One region of the Leptospira terpstrae serovar Hualin str. LT 11-33 genome, then DNA from elsewhere that is predicted to be linked to it. Evidence: riboswitches for the same ligand, from Rfam matches in the RefSeq annotation. Region 1 holds a riboswitch; the other holds the start of a gene.
What was found. A riboswitch is a leader RNA that binds a small molecule or an ion and turns the genes downstream of it on or off. The one in region 1 is predicted to bind cobalamin.

Region 1 (12,266 bases):
CGTAACCACTGTAAGAGTCGATAACTTCTCCGTTAGGATTCTCCGAACAAAGTTCCACAAAGGGAATGTTAATCCACTGGATTAGAATGCTGAAATAGTGATCCACTTCCGTGTCATTCTTCAGTTCAAATCGTACCCATTGCCCTCCATCCTCCCGTTTTCCCCGCAAAGAATCCGCACTACGATTGTCCATCCAGGCAAAATTTCGCAGAGATTGGATAGATTCATGGCTGCAATTTTTGGGAATTTCCGTCCTGTGAGGTACCAAAAATTGAACATCACGGCTGATGTTTCTTCCATAGAAACTTTCCGGCTTCCACAAACACCCACCAAGACCTGCTAGGATTGCAAATAAGAGGGGTAATACGGCCATTCGTTTCATCTGAATCACCAGTTTTGGTGCATTCTGTGCGTAAGGAAGCGATTTCGATGTTTGGAAAAATTTGAAATGAATAATTTTTTGTCCAATTTTATGATTTTGGACAAAACAGGTGTCTAAAATGATGACAGCAAGAGGGTAGAAATTATGGATTTCCACGCAGCACTCAACAACATCTTAAACCCACCGGTACTCTTTTTCTTTTTAGGAATGGGAGTCGTTTTTTTTAAATCAGATCTAAGGATAACGGAAGGGGTCTCTAAGTTCCTTTCTTTGTATCTTTTATTCTCCATTGGGTTCAAAGGCGGCCACGAGCTATTTAAGTCCCCATTCGCAGAAGAACACCTACTGACTCTGATTGCCTGTATGTTCATGGCATGTTTTGTTCCAATTTACTCATACTTCATCTTCAGAGCTAAGTTGGACCATGCGAATTCTGCGGCTCTTGCAGGAAGTTTTGGATCCATCAGTGCCGTGACTTTTGTGACAGCCGGAGCCTTTTTACACAGTTACGGTTACGAATACCAAGGTTTTATTGTGGCCGGAATGGCTCTTATGGAATCACCAGCAATCGTACTTGCGGTAATCATCGATCGTTTGGGCAAAAAGAAAAGTAACGGGAATCAAAACGAAAAAATCCAATGGAAACAATTACTCCATGAAGCTTTCTTTAGTTCGTCCGTTTATATTTTAATTGGAGCTTTGATTGTTGGTTATTTATCAGGTGAATCTGGATGGAATACAACAAAACCATTTACTGAAGATATCTTCAAAGGACTACTCACCTTCTTCCTATTAGATAAAGGAATCGATGCCGCAAGACAAATGCGTGAATTGAAGAAAGTAGGTTTTTTTCTCGTAGGGTCTGCGCTTATCATCATGTTGATTAACGTAGTCATTGCGATTCTACTGACTAAAATCATCCAAATGCCAATTGGTGATGCCCTTATGTTTGTTGTATTATGTGCCTCAGCTTCTTACATTGCTGTGCCTGCCGCCATGAAGGAATCCATTCCAGAAGCAAATCCAAGTATTTACTTAACCGTTGCTTTATCGATTGTATTTCCAATCAACATCATCATCGGGATCCCTTTATACTTTTACATTCTGAAAGTGATCACAGGAACCGTATAGTTAAAGCATACTCACGTTAAAGAAAAAGGAGATATATCATGTATATTTCAAAAGGTTATTTCTATTTTCTACTGTTAGCGGTATTTTTACCGCTAACAGTTTCCATGGCAGTACCTACAGAACAACAAAATTCTGAAGAGGCCGCAGTAGTTCCTAAACTATATGTATCTTCTATGAAAGAGAAGGGAATTGATCCAGAATACAACCGTCACATGTTTGTTGAACCCGAGTTATCCAAACACTCTGCCAATTCCGGACAATTCTGGTTAAACGATGTTTTAAGATTTGGTTTGTATTTACGACCAAGACAAGAATCTAGATACAATTTAGACTTTAATGCATCTGACAAAGGTTATATTGATAGAACTGTTCAAACATCATCAATTTATTTTATCTTTGATCCCAGCCCCTATATACAAGCAAAAGTAACTCTCCAAGATGCTCGTGTTTGGGGAGGTGAATCACCCGCGTCTTCTGGAGACATTCGTGCCAATTTTTTTAACAACACGGCTGATATTTACTCTAAAAACCAAACTAATGCAGTATCTCTAAATCAAACTGGAGTTAGGGAAGCATTTTTAACTCTAAACCAGCTCCCACTTCGTTCTAAGTTACAAATAGGACGACAAATTTGGGCTTACGGCGACCAACGAATGATAGGCGGTGGAAACTGGACTGTGAATGGACTTTCCTTTGATGGGGCAAGGCTCATGTTTAACTACGACAACTTTAAGATCCACTTTTTAATGGCAAGGCCCTATTGGACTCAAAGTGGTACCAATGGAGTTGTATCAGCTAACGATCCAAAACTTAATTCCGCAGCAACAGGGACAGACACAACTTTACTAGGAACTTACAATAGTGTCACTATTCCTGATTGGGTTACTTTAGATCTATACAGTTTGGGTGTGGTTCGTAAATGGAAAAAAAATCCTATAAATCCTGTCACTGGTTTGCCTGAGTCTTCTAATGATGACCCACTTGCTGCCAACCGGAGTAGACAAAATCAAAACTTAATCACCACAGGATTTCGTCTTACCAACAGAACCAAAGGTAACTTTCTTCCTGAAGGGAAGGCATGGGATTTCACATGGGAATCTGCTTTCCAAACGGGGACCAGTGGGAGACGGATCCAAGATCCTTATCTAAAAGAGTATCTTCCAAATGAATATGATAACTCGAGAACAGAAAGAGAAAAGTATACAGGCCAAATGCATGTTTTCCAAACGGGATATACTTTCTTCAAAAAACTTAGATTAGGTGGTCAGGTATTGTATGCCTCTGGTGACAAAAATAGAGCAGATGCTTCTGTATCCACATTCCAAACTCTAGCCAATCCAAGATTTGGAGTGATCCCCTATTTTAACAGTGTGGCAGGAATCTCGGAAAATATCAATGCACAGAATTTATATTCTAAGTCAGTAAGTATCACCTACCAAACAGAATCCTTTGGTGAATTTCAAGTCACCTACTTTCAAAACGACAAAGCAGAAAAACATGATGCATGGTATGCTATCAGTGGTGCCGCCAACTCCACAAGTTCTCTAGGTGAAAAAAATCCCTATCCTGTATCGGCAGACAAAGGAAGTACAGAAAACTATTCTAACAATTCTTATTCTTCACCATATGCACTGGGGAAACGAATTTATACAGAAGTGGACTTAACTTGGCATGGGCAAATCAATGATTTTGTTTCATTGTGGATGGGATTTGGATATTTGAGTGCAGGTGATTCCATTCGTAATTATCGAAATAGCAAAATCCAATACAATACCACCACTCAATCCTTTGAATGGAACCAAAACTACCTACAAGGTAAAAACCAACTGGCAAAAGATGCTTTTATGGCCTACGCCCAAATCAACGCTGCTTTTTAAGAAAAACGTTCGATTTTTGTATGGATTTGAATAATATGGAGGTCAGACAGATTCAAATCCATGTTGGAAGCTTCAAACAAACAAAGACGGATTCGTAATAGCCTCTCTCGCGAGGAAATTAGAAACGTTTCACTTTTAATTTTAAAAGAAGAAGGATTGGAAGGTCTCTCTATGCGAAAAATCGCCAACCGATTGGGTTGTAGTGTCGCAAGTCCCTATTCCTATTATGAGAGCCAAATTGACTTAGTCCAAGATTTGATCAAATCAGGTGAGGACGAACTACTCTCCATGCTCAAAAAAGCAAGTGCAGAAGTAGAAACAGGCTCTGCCTTTCAACAGTTAGCTGCTATTGCGCGCTCCTACTTTAACTTCGCAAGTAACAACCGAGAGTTACACAAAGTAATGTTTGTAACAGACTATGGTGGAGTACATAGAAAAGCATTTCCTCAACTTCCGAAAAGTTACCGTTTCTTTTTAGAAACAGTGCGCATTGGTTTTGAATCTGGAGAAATTCCCTATCCAAAAAATGAATACCCTGCTATTGCTCGAATGATGTGGAGTTGGATGTATGGAGTGATTGTTTTGGATATGACGGGAATGCTTCGCAAAAGGAAAGGTTCCGGAAATCCCATTGAAGAAGGGATTTCCTATTTTCAAAAACTACTAAGTAAAAAATAAACTAACTGATACTTGGTGAGACTTCAAGTCCATCATCATCCATATCCAAACTTCCTTCCACTTCGCTTGAAACTGAAATAGAAGTTCCTTTGTCTTTCAATCGAATGAGTTCACTACGAACATAATTGATTGTTTCTGGTGCATCGGTCACTTCCCAAATGGGATTCCCAACTGACATTCGAATAGGTTTATTTAAATTGTAAGCATCTAAATACAAAGGAATGATTGGTAGATTGTATCGTTTACTAAGAACTACCATACCAGGATATAATTTTCTACTCTTTCGAAATCCACGATACCAAGTTCCTTCTGGAAAAATTCCAATCCCTAAATTTCCGCGCCCAATTCTTCTTTTAAAATCTTTGATGGTAGCTGGATCCGATTCACTTCGATTCAACGGAATCAAGTCAATTGACTTTACAATTCCTTTGACCATTTGCTCTTTTCTGTATAACCATTTTCTTTTTTTCCCTTTATTAGGAATTCCAGAATCATAACTTGTAAGTGCCGTTGTATAAATTCCGTATCGTTTGAGAACTCCACGAATCACAAATGCATCATATGGCATAGTAATTGCTTTTAAAAATTTATTTCTAGGTTTGATATGGTTCGAAATAAGGATTATGGATCGACCGTTTAACTTACGCAAAATATGGTCGTTTTGAATTTCAACTTTTTTGTTTCCATACTTCAAACGCATTGGTTTCACCACTATCCACATAAGCACAAATCCGATGGATCTTCCCACATAATAAAACATAACTTTTCCTCTTATTTTGTAAGTGCCCTAAAATCCAGTTTGGTTGCAAAAGTTTACAGTAGATTTTCGCTACAATTCCGAGTCATTTCTGTTTCAAATTAAACTTTCTTCTTAGCTAAGCCCAGCTTTAAAATTTGACAATTCCTTCGTTTACGAAAACCTGGAAATTACCTTTAGGGAGGAAACAGGTGTAATTCCTGTGCTGACCCGCAACTGTAATCCAAATCAAAGTTTGGTGAGCCAGATCTTCCCCGTAAAGTTTACCTCGTGGTTAAGGAACTTTACAAACTGCATCCAAATGTCCACCATTTGGGAACAGGGGCCCCGAAGGCATCGGGGCACCCGAAACAATCGCAAACAAAACTTGTATTTTAGGATACCCTTCTAAAAAACTAACAATAGTTTGTTTATCATTGAATCGGAGTTCCCCTAAATTCAAAACATTTAGGAGACTTCTATGACTAGAACAATCAAAACAACAATCCTTTCTTTGGTTTTATTAACACAAATCATCGCATGCCAAACAGAAAAACAAGTTTCTGAATCCGATGCGAATAACAACCTACTCGTTGGTTTACTTGCTGGAAGTGCAGCTTCAACTTCTTTTTTATTGGATTACAATGGGCAGTGGAACGCAGGTTATACTTACAATGCCAGTGGACAAATGACAGGCACTCCGAATGGACGACTAATCATTGCCACTAATCCAGATGGTTCAGGAAGTATCATTTCTGGATTTAATTCCAACGCAAACTACTTTGGTGGTGGCGATACAACTTATAGAATTCTTTCCTTTGACAAGGCAACTCGTAGACTTTACTACCAAAACACACCCGGTGGAAACAACTTTGCCAATTCTACTTTTGGAAGAATAGATTATACACCTGTCACCACTTCTGGATGTGAGCTTGGAGCCTCAAAATGTTTCTATTTTTGTGAAGCAGTTTCTGGAAAGGCAACACTTGCTGAAGTACAAGCAAGTACAGTAACTAGTAACTCAGTCAATTATGCAACGAATGGTTGTGGTGGATTTACATTCAGTAGAGCACTTTCAAGAACTGAAAACTCAACTTGGACTGGACTTTAAAAAATAGTTTCTTAACTTGGGAGATGTGATGCAAAAACTATTAAAAAATAAAACATTATGTCCTTTGTTTCTGATGTTTTTTGTATCATTCTCTTTCTGCAAAAAATCTCCTTCCGGTACAGCGGATGAGAATCTTGCCGCCTTATTGCCTTTACTGAATGCAGCGTCAAGTGCCAGTTTCTGTCCCAAATCACCGCTACCTGCAGATATCTATCTTGCAACAACTGTTGTGAGCGCTAGTGCCAATGTATCCGGATTTTCTGATCCCAATAAAGCTGTGAATGGAGTATGTGGTGCTGGTGAACTTGTGGGATCTTTGGATGTCTACGCACTAGACATAACAGGTGCAGGTGCTACTATGATTCTCAGTTGGGGTGGGCGGACAGTCAAAAATGTGGCCGATAGTATTGACTTCATCATTTATGATAATAGCTTTCGTATCTCCGACGACACTAATACTTACGCGATGGATCCATCTGTCATCCAAGTATCAATCGATAACACTAACTACTGCGGATTTAATCCTAGTTATACGGGTGCCAATGTCAATCTGATGAGTAGTTGGTTACGATTTGGTGGCTTAAGACCTGTGTATTATAACATGACTACAAAACCATACACAAACGAAGATTTATTCATCAATACCGGCGGATCTTTTTTGTTAGGTGGCGGTGATGGTTTTGATTTAGAAGACCTAGATCCCAATGATCCAAATGACACTGGTTGCGATAACACAGTTGCCAACAACATCAAAACAACTGGATTTAAATTCTTAAAAATTACTTCTGCTGCCAACGTAAATAATCCCAACACGGGAATTCAGTTTCCATGGCCTCCTGGAAGTTATAATGGAAGCGATATTGACGGAGTGGTGGCACGCGAAATCCAATGAGCCCGTCCGGCCATTATGTCAATTCCAACCTTCCTTCGAAGTTCTACTAAAAAAAACAGAAAAAACCGACCTGTATTTCAGTTGACCGATTTCTAAAAAAAAGTTCTTTTTTAGAACTACTTCTCGGTGCGGATCCACTTTGAGCGAAAACCAAGCTCGGGTTTAGGAGATGGCAAGTATTACAAACTCTAAACGCCATTATGCCAAAAATAAATCGGAGGCAAAATTGAATCAAAAAGCACCCATCGTTATCGGGGAATACAATTTCATTTCAGAAAATTTACCTCCTGATGGCCAACTCCGATTGATCTTCCAACCAATCGACATGACTTCGTATTGGAGCCGATGTGGCCTCACTGCAAATTTTGTTGCAGGATTTTATTCTTATTGTTACGAAGCTAGCGAAACCAAAGCCAACGCCCTTTCCACAATCATTAACGAACTTTTGGAAAATGCTTCCAAGTTTTCGAAGGCTATGGAAGGAAAAATTAACGTAGAATTGAAACAATACGGAAATCTTTTAAGAATTGATGTTTTAAATGTGGCGTCAAAAACCTTACGAGATAGTTTTGAGCTTTTTGTAAACAAACTCTTGTCGGAGAACGTGGAGGAGATGTATTTTTCTACACTCGAAACCAAGGTAGACGGTGATACTCAGTCTGGTTTAGGACTACTGATGATATTAAAAGACTACCCCGTCCGTTTTGGTTATAGTTTCAACGAGATCGATGCCGATACTCATGAAATCACGGTAAGAGCAATTATCAACGTAGAAGAGATATAATAGGCGAAGCTTCATGGAAATCAAAGACTTAGATTACAATATAAAATACGACGAAGCCACTAAGACTGTCAAATTCACAGGTTCTATAAGATTACAGAACTTACCCGCTTATGAACCCATAAAAATATTTTTAAGAGACGCAGCCAAACTTTGCCAAGGGTCTCTGTTAACCTTGGACTTTCGAGATTTACAATTTGTAAACAGCTCGGGGATCACAACCCTATCCATGTTTATTATTGATTCAAGAAAAAGTGCAGCTTGCCAAATCAAAATCCAAGGTTCCCTCAACGTTTCTTGGCAGTCAAAATCTCTATCCAATTTCAAAAAACTTTGGGACCAAGTGGTTTTGGAAATTTCCTAAACCACAAATTCAAGCCTCTACTTCTACATCCGTTCCTATCGAACTTCATACTAAATTCGAACAAGAAGCGGGAAGTTTCATTCCATCTCCTCAAATTATAAAAAATCATTTGCAATTTAAGCAAAATATATGAAGTTAAAAATAATTTTCCTCATTCTCCTACACAAAATCAAAAGAAAGAAACCTTCACTCTATGCCACAATCTCCCGCCAACGTAAATCGATTCGTCCTATCTGACTATTACAAGAAACAACTGAACGAAATAGCCTATCAAGGGGAATTTCGTGCAGAAACTTTTGCGACCAAGTTCCGATTCTTCTTCCTCGGAATGATATTTATTTTTTCGACTTTGGGAATGCTTTCTGGCCGTCCTCTTGTTGAGTTCTATTACCAAATTTCCTCCATCTTAATTCTACTCTGTTATAACTTTATTGTACTCTATTCATTAAGGAAATCTGGTAAATACCTCAATGTATTTAAATTTCTTTCTTCCTTTTTAGAAATATCCCTGCTAACTTTCGTTATTGGGTATACTGCACAAGCACAAAAAAACCCGAGCCTTGTGTATGCAGCTCCAATGATCTATGTGTTTTTTATTTTGATCGCACTCGCTTCGATACGCAATAATACTAAGGCAATCATTTTTGCAGTTACAGTCCTTATTGTAGAGTATGCATTTTTAACCATTTACTTCTATCCAGAGATGTCCGATTTGAATACAAAACTCATCGAATTATCTTCTTATCTCAAACCAAACTACCTAGAAGAAAACAGCACATTCTTTTTAGTCAGTGCAGTACCTATGGGAATTTTTCTCATCCTCCTATACATGATAGTAACAGGAGGATTGATACTCTATGCAATCCGCAATACATCTCGCACAACTCATGAACAAGCTGATTTAATTTTTAATGCAGAAAAACAAGCCATCTTAGAAGAAAATATGCATCTCGGTATGGAATTGGAAGTAGCAAGGCAAATTCAAGCCATGGTACTTCCTCGCAATGAAGAATTAAAAGAAATCCAAGAATTAGAAATTTCTGCAAGAATGGACGCAGCAAATGAAGTGGGTGGAGACTATTACGATGTGGTCCATCATGAAGATGGAACAGTCTACATTGCCATAGGAGATGTAACAGATCATGGTCTTGCATCTGGAGTTGTGATGCTTATGACACAATCTGCTTTTATCACAACTTTACGTTCAAAAGTAATCTCTTTACGTGAGTCTCTTCGATCCATTAACTCTATTTTATTTTCAAATATTCATGTACGAATGAATGACATACGTAATCTTACCTTGTCTTTATTTTCATATAAAAATGGTATATTTACCACCGTAGGACAACACGAAACCATTATGGTCTATCGCCATTCCCTGAAAAAAACAGAAATTATAGATACAATCGATAATGGTATGTTAGTTGGTTTGACAGAATCTATTGACGAATTCATTCATGAAAAACAAATCACTCTCCAACAAAACGACGTTATTCTTTTGTATACTGATGGAGCAACAGAAGCCGAAAATCAAAAAAGAGAACGATTTGGATCTGACCGATTAATCGAATCACTCGAAAGACATATAGAACTCGAAACAACGGATGCTATCTTAGATGCCATCTTTAAAGAAATATATGACTTTATCGATGGTATGGATGTTTATGATGACATTACCATTATGATCATGCGTAAACGAGGGTAGAGACCCAATAATTGGAAATTGGTTCAATTCATAAGAATGAACTTACCAGGATACAGCATTGTAAAATACAATTGATACTGGGGAAATCCTAATCTCAAATACAACCAAATCTCTGATAGACGAGTTTATTGATAAATAACTGAAGAACATTATTTTTGTCAAAAGTGTGCACAAATCCCGAAGAACGCCGATTAATGCAACAGGCAATAGAAAAAGCGCTTGCGACATTATAATAATTAGTCTAGATTCCTTAGTTGAACTACGACTATGCGAAAATACGGAAATTTTAAGTCCACCAATAGCATTCAACAAGTACCTAATTCCATAATTGAAATCCATTTAAAACCTTTGGATTTAATGCGTTATTGGCGACGGATTGGAATCCTTTCCGACTTTATTGGTTATTTTTACGGATTCTCTTTTTTACCTAACATCCCTACCGAATCGATAGATATGAAAAACTCGGAAATCGTAAATTCCATCTCTACCGTGTTTAACGAATTATTAGAAAATGCAGCCAAGTATTCTTACGATAAAAAAGCAGATATTGAAATCTCACTTATTCATAGAGGCAAAACATTTGAAATTTTAGTTCGTAATAAAACAAACGAATCAAATGTCACTTCTTACGAAGCCAGTTTAAAAGAAATTTTTTCTACTAAAAATCTAGAAAAACTGTATATAGAAAAACTAGAAACCAATGAAAACGATCAACATCGTTCCGGTATAGGCCTGATTATGGTTTTAAAAGATTATCCAGTCGAAATGGAAGTTTCTTTTGAGACTGAGGGGGAAGATACAATCATAACCAGTAGGGTGATTTATTTTACAAACGGGTTCCCTCAATCATAATCTCTAAAATTTGACCCACTTCTTTGCGAAAGGAATCACCTTCCTCTTTGGATTTGATTTGTTTCCATTTTCGTTCGTTTAACACGGCAAAACCGTGGACTCCGCTCCAAAAACTCATCATAAGAGTATCAGTAGGAACTGAATTTTTTAATTTTAATGATTTCTGGCCGAATTCCACGATCTTATACATTCCCATATAGGCCAACTTTCCGCACTCCCGCAAATCGTCTGATAAAGTATCCCCTGATACATAAATCTCACCACCAAACATGAGTTCAGTCCTTCTTGGATTTTTTAGTAAAAGAAAGATATATTCTACTCCGGCCATCCTAATTTTTTCCAAAGGATCCTCTGAGTATGCCCAGGCTCTTTCCATACCCTCAGATAGTTCTCGAAATCCTTCCGTCACCAGTGCCTGGAGGAGGTCCATTTTTTTAGGAAAATGTCTATAGGGTGCGGAATGGCTCACTCCCAAATCGGTGGCTATGTCCCGAAGACTTAAGGAAGAAACTCCCTTGGTTTCTAATACTTTTCTGGAGTGTTCGAGAACTTCTTCCCGCAAGTTTCCATGGTGGTAGGTGCTCACTTTTGGAGCGGTCGCAGCAATTGGTTTTGAAAGGTTTTGTTTTTTTTTGGCAGGTTTCATATAAAAAATGTTTACAATGTATACTTTCCATGTTGACAGAGTATACATATATATTTACACTGTCTACATTATGGAATTTGCCAACTATAGAAAACAACCACTTTTTTGGAATGGAATCGCTATGGCAGCACTCACTGTTGCCATCCTCCCCTTCCTAATTCTAGATACAAGAACCCTTTTGGGAGTCAATGTCTGGATCAAACCACTGAAATTTTCCCTCTCCTTGGGATTGTATTCATTCACCACAATTTGGGTGATGGTTCGATTTTTAAAAGATTGGAAATACCAACACAGAATCCAAATGGTATTAACCATCACCTCTTTGATTGAAATCATACTTATCACCTTACAAGCTGCACGCGGAGAAGCGAGCCACTTCAATATATCCACGACCTGGAACCAAATTGTGTTTTCAGTTATGGGAACAAGTATTTCCGTCTTTTGGATTTTCCATCTATGGATGAGTTACCAAATCTTTCGAAAAAACTCGATTTCACGTTCTGTCAAAGAAAGTCTAGTTTGGGGTCTCACCATTGCTGGCTTTGGAATGATCATTGGATTTTTTATGACTTCACCAAGGCCTGAGCAATTGGAAGTTATGAAACAAGGAATCTTACAAACTAGCGGATCACACCAATTTGGTAGTGGAGATCCAGGACAGGGTTTATTATTCTTTGGTTGGAGTACAAAACTTGGTGATATGCGTGTTCCCCATTTTTTTGGAATGCATGTAATGCAATTCTTTGTTTTTCTTGGGGCATATTTATTGGGTAAAGAAGATTTCCTTTCCAAACAAATGTTAGTTCGTTTTACTGGAATTTTATTTTTACTGATGAATATCGTTATGGTCATCCAAACTTTAAATGGAGAATCTGTTTTTAACCTGAATCCCTTTTATACGAGTTTCTATGGAATTTCGCTATTTCTCATTTCATTCAGTTTCTTTAAATTAGTTTCAAAACCAAAAATATTTTCAACACAGGTGACTATATGAATCCTTCAATAATCTTTAAAATTGCCAATGGCATCGCAGTCCTATCGTGGTTGGTATTGATACTTTCACCAAATCAAACAAAGGTGATCCGACCCCTCAGAGTATTTGTTTCAGGTC
Region 2 (12,266 bases), 220 kb from region 1:
ATCTGTCCTTGCTGTGATGTCTAAGGTAGCTGTAGGTTCATCCAAAACGAGGATATCTTTTCCCACACCAAATGCACGTAAAAGTAACACCTTCATTTTTTCCCCAGAAGAGAGTGTTGCATAAGTTTGGTTGATTTTATGGCTAAGGCCAATGGAGTTTAACAGAGATTCTGCGGTTTGTTCTTGGTTTTTTGTCGGTTCTTTGTAAAGGCCAAGAGTTCCAATCACACCTGTGAGGACCATTTCAAAAGTAGTAAGTCTTTGTAATAAGGATTCTTGGTGGCCTGGTTGTACCATTCCAATTCGATTTTGTAAAGGTGCCATGGGAGTTTCGCCGTATGTTTCCCCAAAAGCAGAGATGGAACCTGTTGTGGGCCAAGAATAACCAAAGAGGAGGTTGATGAGGGTTGTTTTTCCCGCACCGTTGCGGCCAATGATGGCAAGAGAGTCTCCTTGGTTTAAGGAAAAATTAATGTTATCTAAAATCTTTTTGTCGTTTCTAACAAAAGAAACAGAATCAAAAAGAACTACTTCATTCATTTGATTTTTTGAAAAGGAGTTCGATTTTGTTCACGGCGGCAGAGAACACATCGATATTATCTAAATTAAACTTTGCGAGAAGGTTTTTATCAATGGCATAGAAACCTTTTTTCTGTTCATGATAATCAGCCATCATATTGGCCATGTAAATCACTTCTACAAGGTCACGTAATTCCGGTGGTGCTAAAAATGGTTTGTGGTGGTATTCAATGGCCACACGAAGGTCCAGTGGAAATTCCCATTTTTCAGCAAGTAGAGCACCAAGTTGAGGGTGGCTCAAACCAATCGCCATCTCTTCTAAAAGAGTGGAGTTTCCAGAATCGGCCCCTCTTTGGTAGGTTTCAATTTTTTTGAAGAACCCACGATCCACAGAAAGTAATAGAAACTTCCCAATATCGTGTAACAAAGCACTGACGGCAATGATATCGGCAATTTTATTAGTATGATTGTTTTCTGTCGCTAAGTATCTCGCATAATAACTGCAACGGCTGGAATGATCCCAAACATCCATCATTTTTCCGTATTGGCCATCCATAATCTTTCGAACCCCAGAAACATAGAGAAGGTTTCGTAAGTTTTTCAAACCCACAACCTTAACCGCTTGTAAGATAGAACTCACCTGACTTCTGTTAGCAAAAAAAGCGGAATTTGAAAGTTTAAGTAGGTCTGCCGATAAAGCGGGATTTCTTTCAATTTCTTGAGAGATCATATGTAAATCAGAATCCGGATTGTTACATAGGAGAATGATTTTTGTAAGTGAATGTGGCAATGGAGGAAGGCCATCAATTTCATTCAAAAGTTTTGTTTTTAGGTCTGTTTGAATTTCTACCGGCGTAGTGACTTCCGGTACAGAAAGTGTAGCGCGTGTTATTTTGTCGTTAGTAAAGATTTTGAATTTTTCAGAACCGATTCCAGAATTTTTCAAAAGGAGTTGTATGAGTACTAATCCTAAACCTGCAGACTCGGTACTGTCTGATACATCAGTGAATGCATCCGAAAGATCATTGTAATTTTTGGCTACTTCGATCCTTCGATTAACTCGTGCTAATTCTTCTTTGGTAATGGGTGCGTTGTTTTCCACCGCAAAGTGGATGGACTTACCTTCTACTTTCATCAGAAGACTTATGTAGTAATTTCCACCGTCTAACCGATCCAACTGTTCATTCCACTTCATGATGATATTTTCTTGGAACCGGGACATTCCCTTTGCATAATCACCAGCGTTTTGGATGTCTAAATTTTCTCGGGTAAAATAATCGCGTTTTGCATTGGCCTTATTGGCGTTCATGAGAAGTTCTTTTAAAACAGTAAAGATGACTTCTACTAAATAGAGTTTGTCCATATACCCCATTACATGGACAAGTAATGCGTATATCTCCTGATTTTGTTCTTCAGTAACAAAGTAAAAGTTAATTCTGGATTCTTTTGCGGTTTCTAATTGAGAGATAATATCTTGAAAATTCACAAACGCTTTTTCCCGTAACACTCTTATATTTTAATTTCTTTTGGACGCAATAGATATTTTTTTCTCATCCGATTTCTATTTTGTCCCAGGCGCATTGTATAGTGATTACAACAGTGGAGGAAATCACTATGGATATGTTAGACCAAATGAATTTGCATTTGCTTATGCAAGAGCGGTTGGAAAAAATTCTTGAGGATATTGAAAGAAGACCTAAGGGGAAATCCAAAAAAACAAAAGTTTTTGATAGAATTCCCGCAAACAAAGAACGCGCAGAGTGGAATCTACAAGAAATACCGGTTCTATTTGGTGCTTAACTTAGTGAAAACCGCAACCAAGTGGTGAGGGTTTTTCGATGGATGATACCGGAATGGTCTTGGTTGGCCCACTTTGCCAATTCCGCTATTGATGGGGGAAAACCCTGAAAAGATTGTAATGATTGTGTCATTTTATGTATCTTATGGAAACTTTTATCTTTGGATTTGGAGAGAAATTGAATGTTTGTAGTTGTTCCTTGTTTACTCATCTCTTCCCAAGCAATTTGATTTTTGCCTTTTCTATCTCCAGAGTACAGGCGTTTGGTGGTAAGCTCTAAACTTTTTTTCCGATTGGTTTCTGGTAAGTAAAACCTTTCATAACCGGTTCCCTTACAATGAGACTTTCCTCGTTCTGCCAAGTAACTCACCCCGCTCACAAAAAAATCTCTACCTTCTATTTTCTCTGTAATCGATAAAACCATACCAAGTAAATTCAAACTAGGATTGGAATAGTGGGGCCATTCTTTCCCACTTTTTTGTTTGAGTTGGTGTTCCACAATTTGGTCTAAGGGATGTCCTGTATTGACCAAAATTTTAGGATTGAGGAGTTCGAATAGGAAAGTTGCCCCACCTAACCAAGTGATTATGGGAATATGTGACGGAATCTCCAATAAAAAATGATAAGCTGTCCCTCTGCCAGAATCAAAAGATACAATGTAATCGGGTATCACCCCATTCGGTACTAAGTATCCGAGAGCCGTATCACTGGCAAAAATAAGAAATGAGGAACGATTTTGCTTTATAGTTTCCAGGTCTGTCTCTAACCCAGGGCTTGCACCCACAAATAGAACTTGGTTTTTGGGAGAAGAAAATGATTGGAACCATTCAAATGTTGATTTTGAATCCAGTAGTGCCATCCGATTTTTCAAGTAGTTGTGAGTCCACAACCTTTGGAAATGTTGGATGGTGTTTTGATTGATCCCCGAGGAGAGAAACTGTGATTGAAATCCCTCTCGGCATAGAGCGACCAGCTCTGGAAAAATTCGTTCATAACTAGGAGTAATGTACAAACTCCATTTGGAATGAAGTGAAGGGGATAAGTGGGAGATGTTTTGGACTTCGGTTTTTAGTTTTAACCAATTCGGTGTTTTACCTTTGGCAAAAACTACGTATAATCCTTGGGTTTTTGCAAGATTTTCCAAACTTTCTATTTCCGTTTGGAATTCGTTACACTCATAAATTTCTTGATTCGGTTCCCAAAAAACAATGATTTGGTGACCATTTGGATTTTCTATAAATGACCGAACATTATGTAATGCACCTACACCCAGGATCACGGGAATGGAATCGTGTAGGAGAGAGGATAAAAATCTAGAAGCCTCCTTTTCAGGGGAGACTTTGGAATGTAGATAAAAATTGTCGGGGGTTTGAAAGTTATAGAGAAGTTTGTTTTGAAAGTGAAGGATTAGAGGAATGGGAGTAACCTCTAGTCCTCTTCTTCCTCGTCAGCTTCTGCATCATCATCGGAGTCGTCGTCGAAATCATCATCATCGTCGTCTTCCTCTTCTTCTTCTGCTTCATCACCAAATTCATCCTCAAAACCATCTTCCAGTTCTGGTTTACGAGCTTCTTCTTCAGGGATAAAATCTTCTTCGATATCTTCTTCTGCATGAGGAGCAAAGGAAGCACCTGCAGTGGAAGTTACTCCAGCAAGTTTGTCTTTTTCTGCTTGGAGAATTGCTTTTTCTTCAGAGGAAAGGTATTTCCACTGAACCATATTGTTTGTAAGTGCGTATAATGCTTGTACGGTTAACTTGCGGTTTTTTAATTTTTTCGGGAGAGTGATCTTGTCAATTTTGTCGATCGTGCTGAAACCGGCCACGCAAGTTTCGTATTTTTTTTCCCGGCAAAGTTCTATTAAGGATACGATATCGAAGTCTTCTTTGTGCGATTGGCTCATTTTCTTTGATTCCCTGATGGAAGGAGTGGAATGTTAGACCAGGTTGAGGGGCAGGGGTCAGATGTCAAGGTAAAGTTCGAAAACGGGCTTTACAGACCTTCTCGTAGTCCAAACCATGGGGATGGACCGTCCAATAAATGGGATTTATGAAAGCCTCCCTCATCTTAACTGTTAGTTTATGTCTCATTAGCTGTGCTCCCGCTAAATCCTCCTACTTTGGAGAGGAATCATGGGTAGGACTTACCGCCAGTGGTGCCGAAATTTCTTTTTCCAGGTTGGAGAAAGAGGAAATCGCACTCAATGTTTACTCCCCCGATTGTGTTCCTTGTTGGAAAGAGATCCCGGCTCTCAATCTTCTGCATGCAGAAATCGAAAGTCAGTTTCCTTCGAAAGCTTTATACATGATTGTCGATCCGTATCAAATAGTTCCAGACATCACCGACGATCGCCCGTTTGGTGATGTATACAAGTTAGCAAAAACACGGATGGACATTGAAGTCAAAAATCGAAAAATACAAGTTCCTATCGTGTTTATGAAACCACCTTTTCGTGTAAAAGAAGGGGGACTCATTACCGGAACCCCGGAAACATTACTTTTTGTTACAAAACCCATGCGATTGTATTATAACTTTTTGGGATCAATTTCGGAACAAACGTCAGTGGATAACATTCGTAAAGATGCAAAGTTCAATTTCTTTCGATACCAATTTGGAATGGAATCATTATGAGAGCAGTATTCATCAGGTTTATCGATTGTGAAGGCCCTGGTATTTTAGAGCCGATTCTACGGGAAGCAGGTTACCGAATCAGTTATCAAAATGCGTATGACAAAAGAATTCATTTGATGCCTGAAATTCATTTGAATTTTGATCTAATCGTTATGTTAGGTGGTCCTCAGTCTGTTGCAGATCCTGAGGAACAAGAGTTTTTTAAACCATATTATGATATTGTAAACAATGTAGTTGCATTACAAAACAAAAAACTAATTGGTATTTGTTTAGGTTCACAAATCATTGCGAAAGCGTTAGGTGCAAATGTTCGTCCTGGCACCAAAGGTCCAGAGACAGGATTTTCTGAACTTCAAGTTTTAAAACCAGAACATCCCATCTTTAATGGAATAGAAAAGGATTCCATTTTGGCATTTCACCTTCACGAAGATATTTTTGACATTCCAGTGGGTGCAGAACATTTGCTAGCTAGTGATTTTTATGCTAACCAAATGTTTTCTTACAAAAACAAGGTTTTTGCTTTCCAAACACATTTGGAACCAACTTTAGAGATGTTACAAGTCTGGCAGTCGGTTCACAAAGATTTTATCGCAAAAGGGACTGGTGATTTTTCTGAAATCGCAGACAAACAGAAAGTTATGGCAGAAACTGCCATAACAATATTTCGAAATATTATAAAATTATAACGGACTCGGTATGTTTCAAAAAATATTAACAATTTTATTCGGAAGTAAGTATGAAAGGGATTTGAAAAGACTCAATCCCATTGTAGAAGCTATTAATTCTTTTGAACCGGCAATCAAAGCAATGGACGATGAAACCTTGTCTTTGCAAACAACAAAGTTTAAAGAAAGGTTAGCATCTGGAGAAACTTTAGATGATGTTTTACCTGAAGCATTTGCCACAGTACGTGAAGTTGCTTATCGAACTTTGGGAATGAGGCATTTTGATGTGCAGATGATGGGTGGTATTTCTTTACATTGGGGAAATATATCTGAAATGAAAACAGGGGAAGGGAAAACGCTTACTTCAACCTTACCTATTTATCTCAATTCCCTTTCTGGAGAAGGTGTCCATGTTGTAACCGTTAACGATTATTTGGCGAAACGTGATGCAAATTGGATGCGACCTGTATTTGAATTTTTAAAAGTTTCGGTAGGAGTGATTCAACATGATATGGATCACGAAGAAAGAAAAGTAGCTTACAATTCAGATATCACTTATGGAACTAACAATGAATTTGGTTTCGATTATTTACGTGATAACATGGTTAGTTACAAAGAACATCGCGTACAAAGACAACATAACTATGCGATCGTAGATGAGGTGGATTCCATTTTAGTGGATGAAGCAAGAACTCCACTCATCATTTCGGGTCCTGCGGAAGAATCAACAGACAAATATCTCAAGGTAAATAAAATCATCCCTAAACTCATTGAAGGGGAAGATTACGAGATCGATGAAAAAGCAAAAAATGTAATTTTATCTGAAGCCGGTGTTCATCACGTAGAAGAATTGTTAGGTGTAGAGAACTTATACCAAGCAGAAAATATTGAATTAGTACATCACGTGCAACAAGCATTAAAAGCTCATAAGATATTTTATAGAGATAAAGACTATGTAGTTCAAGATGGTGAAGTCATCATTGTTGATGAGTTTACTGGTCGTTTGATGAAGGGAAGGCGTTATTCTGATGGATTACACCAGTCCTTAGAGGCAAAGGAAGGTGTGGCAATTGCTCGTGAATCACAAACATTAGCATCCATTACTTTCCAGAACTATTTTCGTATCTATAAGAAGTTGTCAGGTATGACAGGAACTGCAGATACAGAAGCAGAAGAGTTCAAAAAAATCTATAATTTAGATGTCATTGTCATTCCTTCCAATTTAAAGATCCAACGCCAAGATATGCCAGATCGCGTTTATAAAACTGAACGTGAGAAATTTGATGCGGTTGTCAAAGACATCCAGGAAAAAGTTTCCAGAAAACAACCGGTGCTCGTGGGAACAATTTCAATCGAAAAATCGGAAGTACTATCTAAACTTTTAACTTCGCATGGAATTCCTCACAACGTATTAAATGCAAAACAACATGAAAGGGAATCCGAAATTGTAGCCAATGCAGGTCGCCCAGGTGCCATTACCATCGCTACTAACATGGCGGGTCGTGGGACAGATATTGTTCTTGGAGGTGCACCTAAATACAAAGAAGACTTGGAAAAGTTAGATGAACTATCTGATTCATTAGGGATCAAAGCGAAAGCAGAACTCGAAGTAATCTACAGTTTTCGGGAACATTTGATCAAACAAAAGTTTGAAGAGGCAGAGTCTAAAATATCAGAAATTCGTAATGATAACATCAAAAAAGAATGTAATAAAATTCTAGCGGAAGCAAAGAAATGGAAAGTGGATCATGACTTTGTGATTGGAGCTGGTGGATTACATATCATTGGTTCCGAAAGGCACGAATCCCGTCGAATTGATAACCAACTTCGCGGACGTTCCGGTAGGCAAGGGGATCCTGGTTCTTCTCGATTTTATTTATCCTTACAAGATGATTTGATGCGTATTTTTGGATCTGACCGCATAGCACGTATTATGGACACACTCAAGATGCCAGAAGGTCAAGAGTTGGAGCATAGTATGGTATCCAATGCCATTGCACGTGCACAAAAACGAGTGGAAGGTCATAACTTCGATATCAGAAAGCACTTGTTAGAGTATGACGATGTAATGAACCGTCAAAGAATATATATTTACGGTATTCGCAATGAACTCTTAGACAAAGGAAATATGTCGAGAACCATTGTTGATTTTTTTGATGAAGTAGTTGAGAACCAAGTCATTCTTTATTGCGAAGGCAATAATGTGGATGCTTGGGAAGCGGAATCTCTTAACGAGTGGATCCAAAGTTTAGGTATCACCGAAACCATTGATCCAAAACAATTCAAAAAAGAATCTAACCCACAACTCAAAGTATTCGAAGTAGTTTCTAAATTAGTAAAAGAACTATATGAATCCAAAGTTTCTTCAATTGGGGAAGAGGTTTGGCGATCGATCGAAAGGAATGTATTCTTAGACATTTTGGATCATAGATGGAAAGAACATCTATATGCCATGGACCATTTGAAAGAAGGAATTTGGACTGTTGGTTATGGAGAAAAAAATCCTTTGATCGAATACAAACTACAAGGGTTTAAGATGTTTGATCAGTTAGTTGATAGTCTTAAAAACGAAGTAGTCTCTTTTTTGTTGAAGATTGAAGTGACTGAATCCGACCGTAACCAAGATGAATCTTCACCAAAAGAATACAAAAAAATTGGCGAGGAACAGAGAGCGGAAGTGGATATGTTTGGAAATGAAGTTAAGTCCAATAAAACCAAACCTCAAGTCTCTTCGACAACAAGTTCTGGTGGTGGTTCCGAAAGAAAATCGAGCCGACGCAAAAAATAGGTAAGTAGTTACTTTTATAAAAAGAAAAAAAACCAACTCTTGCAAATAGTCTTCGGCACTATGGTGAGAGTTGGGATTTAATACGTTGAATCAAATTTTAGAATGTTGTATAGATAGGTTACGATTCTAATTTTTGTTTTTATTCTATAGACTTGGCAACCACACCATCAATATCGGATCCATTATTATAGGAATGTGGGTAAACATATCCCAAACCTGTGTTCGGATCAGTGACTGCCGATGCTGATGTCATTTTAATAAATTTGAATCCTAGTGTTTTGATATTGTTTAATACTGTAGTATCGCAACTCACATTTGTAATTAAATCGTCTATATTGAATCCATCTCCACCACCTAATAAAAATCCACTTCCCGTCGACGTAAACAGTTGTTCTAATGACAAAGGATTGGAGCTCATATTATAGAGAACTGGTCTAAGCCCACCGAAACCAGGCCAGGAAGAAATTTTATTACTGTCTGCGACAGAGGAATTGAATCCACTGATATCAAAACCGCAATAATTGGTACCATTAAAAGATACCTGCACTACCATCGGATCGAAGGCATAACGGTCGTTACTTTCTGTGACTCGAAATGAGTTTTCATAAACTATAAAATCATTTCCAGCAATATTCTTAACTGTTTTCCCTCCCCAGGATAAAACTAATGTTGCGCCTGCTCCTGTTAAGTTTAAAGCATATACATCTAACGATCCGGAAAGATCTCCACCTCCACAGATACCGTTGATTGCCTTAGAGGAATCATTGAATCCACTCACATTTGAATTTGCCGAAACAACTGTATCTGCAATAGGAATTCCAGTAGGCAAAATTCCTGACGGACAATTAAGTCTTGTATTATTCGTAATTTGATTGGAGCCTAATAGCGCTAAGAGTTCAACTTGGTTGTTTTTTGGCTTTGGTGAACAATTAATCAAATTTAAGAATAGTAATATTATCATTAGATATCTAATGGAATGATCGGATTTTGTTTTCATTAAATGACTCCCTTTGGCCCTGATACAATCAGAGCCAAAAATAAAGTTAACTACCAGCTTGTTGGATTGGATGAAACGAAAAGTGCTTTGCTCCAACCGAAACCGCCGCAACCCGTTCTCGTAGGATCAGCAGAACTGTAAGTGGATAGATTGGCATTTTCTGCTTCAGCTAAGGTCGCGAAGTTTGGAAATACTGTGCAATAGTAGAAACATTTGTTTGCTGAGTTTTCGCAACCAACAGTTGTAGGTGCTGTCCAAATAACTTTTGTGTATTTACTTGGACTCCATGCATCCGATGGAAGGTATTGGTAGATAAATGTGCGATTGACAGTATCAACTGCAATGATTCTTAAATAACTAGTTCCCGATGCCCAAATACCAAATCCAGATGGATCTTGTACGATGGAAACATTGGAAGTGAAACTAGTACAATTTCCACCACTACAAAATCCTCCCTTCCAATATCCTCTAATTTCTGCTAAAGAATCCATTACACTTGATTTACCTTGTTGTTGTCCAACAAGAAGGCCTGTGAATAAATTAGTGTTAGCTGCTGACTCATCGACTTTTCCTGAGTCGGAACAGGCAGTTGAAAATGAAATTGCTAAAATAGCAATTGTTAGTTGGATAGTTGTTTTCATTTAGATTCTCCTAAATCTTGATTTGAATTTAGGGGAACACGAACAGGAAATAGGTTTATCCTCGCCAGAAGACGGGAAATCTTAAAATCTATAGAAAGATATGTAAGTAATGTTTTTTCCATACGGGCGCCCCGAATTTACCTTCGGGGCCCCTTTACACCATCTGTGAGACAGATAGATGTAAGTGTGCAAAGTTCCCAATCCACGGAGAAAACTTTGCGGGGAAGATCTGGCTTATCACCTAATATAGCTTATACTATATTAGGTGCATCACAGTTGCGGGTCAGCACAGGACTTTCACCTGTTTCCTCCCTGAAGGTAATGCCACAGTTCCCACCTCAATATTTTTTGTCAATGGATTTAGTTTATCTTTGTTTTATCTGACAATGATTTTAGGAAGTTAACAATCATTTCGATCTCTGAATCATTCATCGGTCGGTTCAGTTGGTAATGATTCATCCGTCGGACAGCTTCTTTGAGAGTAGGTACGCTACCATCATGAAAGTAGGGTGCCGTTAATGCTACGTTTCGAAGAGGTGGTACTTTAAAGAAATAATTGTCTGACGGATTTCCAGTAAATTCAGATCTTCCAAAATCATTAGGATTGTATGAATGCACAGTATCTAATTTAGCAAATTGTGATCCGCCAAGTAGGTTTTTGTTGTGACAGTTTGTACATCCTACCTCAAGATATGTTTTTAATCCGTCTAACTCATCTTTATTGAGAGCAAACGAATTAGACTCTATAAAATCATCAAATCTTGATTTTGATACAAGAGAATTTTCAAAGGCAACTAATGCAAGTCGAATGGAATGAATACTTGGAGTTGGCGAATCGGGAAAAGCATTTGCAAAAAAAGCTGTATAACTTGAATCGTTTTGAACACGAGATAATAATTCGGATTCCGATGGTAGTGACATCTCTAAAGGATTAATGAATGGGTCCGTTGCTTGGTTGATTAATGTATCTCTTCTTCCATCCCAAAAAATTATAGGTAAAAAGCCAACGTTAAGAATCGTAGGAGTGTTTCTTTTTCCCAGTTGGCCAAACGTTCCTCGTGAAGTGGATTGTCGATCCATACCTGCAGCAGTTCCATCAATTGGATGGCAGGTCAAACAGGATTGCACATGATTAGATGAAAGTTTGTTATCTCTAAAAAGTTTGTTACCTAAACTAATTTTGGCAATTGAATCTGTTTCAGAACCTGGAACAAAGCTCGGTAATTGACCAATTTTTTCTCTGGCAACAGCCTGGATTTCCATTGCATACATAATGTTTGATGAGATACTTAAAGAAACCAAACTATTGGTTATATAATTTTTGTTTGATTCATTAGTTAGAATATTGCAACTAGCAGATATTATATGTATTAAACATAAAAATAGTAGATTAAGTTTTTGTTTGTCTGAACGAATTAATGGAGGTGAAACCATAGAAACCAAACAAGGAATCTACCCCGAATCCTTCAATTCAAATTTTGGATCCGGTTTTTCGTTTGGTAGTGAAAGTTGAGAAAACTAATTCTAATTTTAGACTGCTTGTCGTTAATTATTTAATTTGTGTGAAAGGAATTTGTTACTGCTGCAATTGTTCCAGCAATTTCACCAATTTTTTGACTGACTTGATTTAAATCTTCTGAATTATTAGCAAGTTCTTGGGCACTACCGGAAAGAGTATTGATAGTGTTAACCATATCTTCCGAAGCTTTTTTTTGCTCCCGACTAGAAAACTCAATAGTTTCCGCCATTTCTTGCAATCCGTTAAGCTCTGTCGTGACATTGATTAAACTATTCGTTTGTATTGTCATTTCGCCTTTCAAGTGGTCTACACCAGATTGCATTCTATTGGATTGTTCTACAATTTCGCTAAGTGCATTAACAGTTTCATGTACATGGTTTGCCCCAATGATTACAACAGAGTTACTTTTATCAATGAGTCGTTTTATGTTTTTGACTGACGATTGTGTTTTATCAGCCAATTTAGAAATTTCTTCAGCTACTACGGCAAAACCCATCCCCGCATCACCAGCACGAGCAGCTTCAATACTTGCGTTTAATGCGAGTAAGTTGGTCCGTTCTGAAATTTCGGTGATCAGATCTACAATACCCGTGATTTCTTTTGTTACGGAACGAATTTCAGTCATAGCATTGTCAGTATTTTGAATGGAAACATTACCAAAATTAGCTAAGTTTGTTGACGTAATAGATTGATCCGTTAACTGAAAAAG

Region 2: it holds a riboswitch for cobalamin, as region 1 does, so the genes downstream of both, LEP1GSC203_RS08260 (hypothetical protein) here and LEP1GSC203_RS07250 (hypothetical protein) in region 1, are expected to answer to the same signal.

The regions. Positions count from the first base shown of each region.
Region 1 is NZ_AOGW02000009.1:105,898-118,163, reverse strand. It holds gene LEP1GSC203_RS07275 (helix-turn-helix domain-containing protein) at 1-538, opposite strand, end outside; gene LEP1GSC203_RS07270 (sodium-dependent bicarbonate transport family permease) at 527-1,513, shown strand; gene LEP1GSC203_RS07265 (alginate export family protein) at 1,552-3,390, shown strand; gene LEP1GSC203_RS07260 (TetR/AcrR family transcriptional regulator) at 3,451-4,068, shown strand; gene LEP1GSC203_RS07255 (lysophospholipid acyltransferase family protein) at 4,070-4,828, opposite strand; cobalamin riboswitch at 4,965-5,098, shown strand; gene LEP1GSC203_RS19755 (hypothetical protein) at 5,100-5,267, opposite strand; gene LEP1GSC203_RS07250 (hypothetical protein) at 5,286-5,915, shown strand; gene LEP1GSC203_RS07245 (LIC_13355 family lipoprotein) at 5,944-6,807, shown strand; gene LEP1GSC203_RS07240 (slr1658 superfamily regulator) at 6,977-7,591, shown strand; gene LEP1GSC203_RS07235 (slr1659 superfamily regulator) at 7,605-7,952, shown strand; gene LEP1GSC203_RS07230 (PP2C family protein-serine/threonine phosphatase) at 8,146-9,657, shown strand; gene LEP1GSC203_RS07225 (DUF6272 family protein) at 9,925-10,509, shown strand; gene LEP1GSC203_RS07220 (TetR/AcrR family transcriptional regulator) at 10,484-11,155, opposite strand; gene LEP1GSC203_RS07215 (hypothetical protein) at 11,226-12,149, shown strand; gene LEP1GSC203_RS07210 (ABA4-like family protein) at 12,146-12,266, shown strand, end outside.
Region 2 is NZ_AOGW02000009.1:324,584-336,849, forward strand. It holds gene LEP1GSC203_RS08215 (ABC transporter ATP-binding protein) at 1-540, opposite strand, end outside; gene LEP1GSC203_RS08220 (HDOD domain-containing protein) at 533-2,005, opposite strand; gene LEP1GSC203_RS08225 (hypothetical protein) at 2,134-2,319, shown strand; gene LEP1GSC203_RS08230 (6-hydroxymethylpterin diphosphokinase MptE-like protein) at 2,316-3,596, opposite strand; gene LEP1GSC203_RS08235 (hypothetical protein) at 3,746-4,219, opposite strand; gene LEP1GSC203_RS08240 (hypothetical protein) at 4,366-4,947, shown strand; gene LEP1GSC203_RS08245 (type 1 glutamine amidotransferase) at 4,944-5,633, shown strand; gene secA (preprotein translocase subunit SecA) at 5,644-8,400, shown strand; gene LEP1GSC203_RS08255 (LIC_13355 family lipoprotein) at 8,540-9,397, opposite strand; gene LEP1GSC203_RS08260 (hypothetical protein) at 9,448-10,038, opposite strand; cobalamin riboswitch at 10,242-10,394, opposite strand; gene LEP1GSC203_RS08265 (cytochrome-c peroxidase) at 10,399-11,472, opposite strand; gene LEP1GSC203_RS08270 (methyl-accepting chemotaxis protein) at 11,592-12,266, opposite strand, start outside.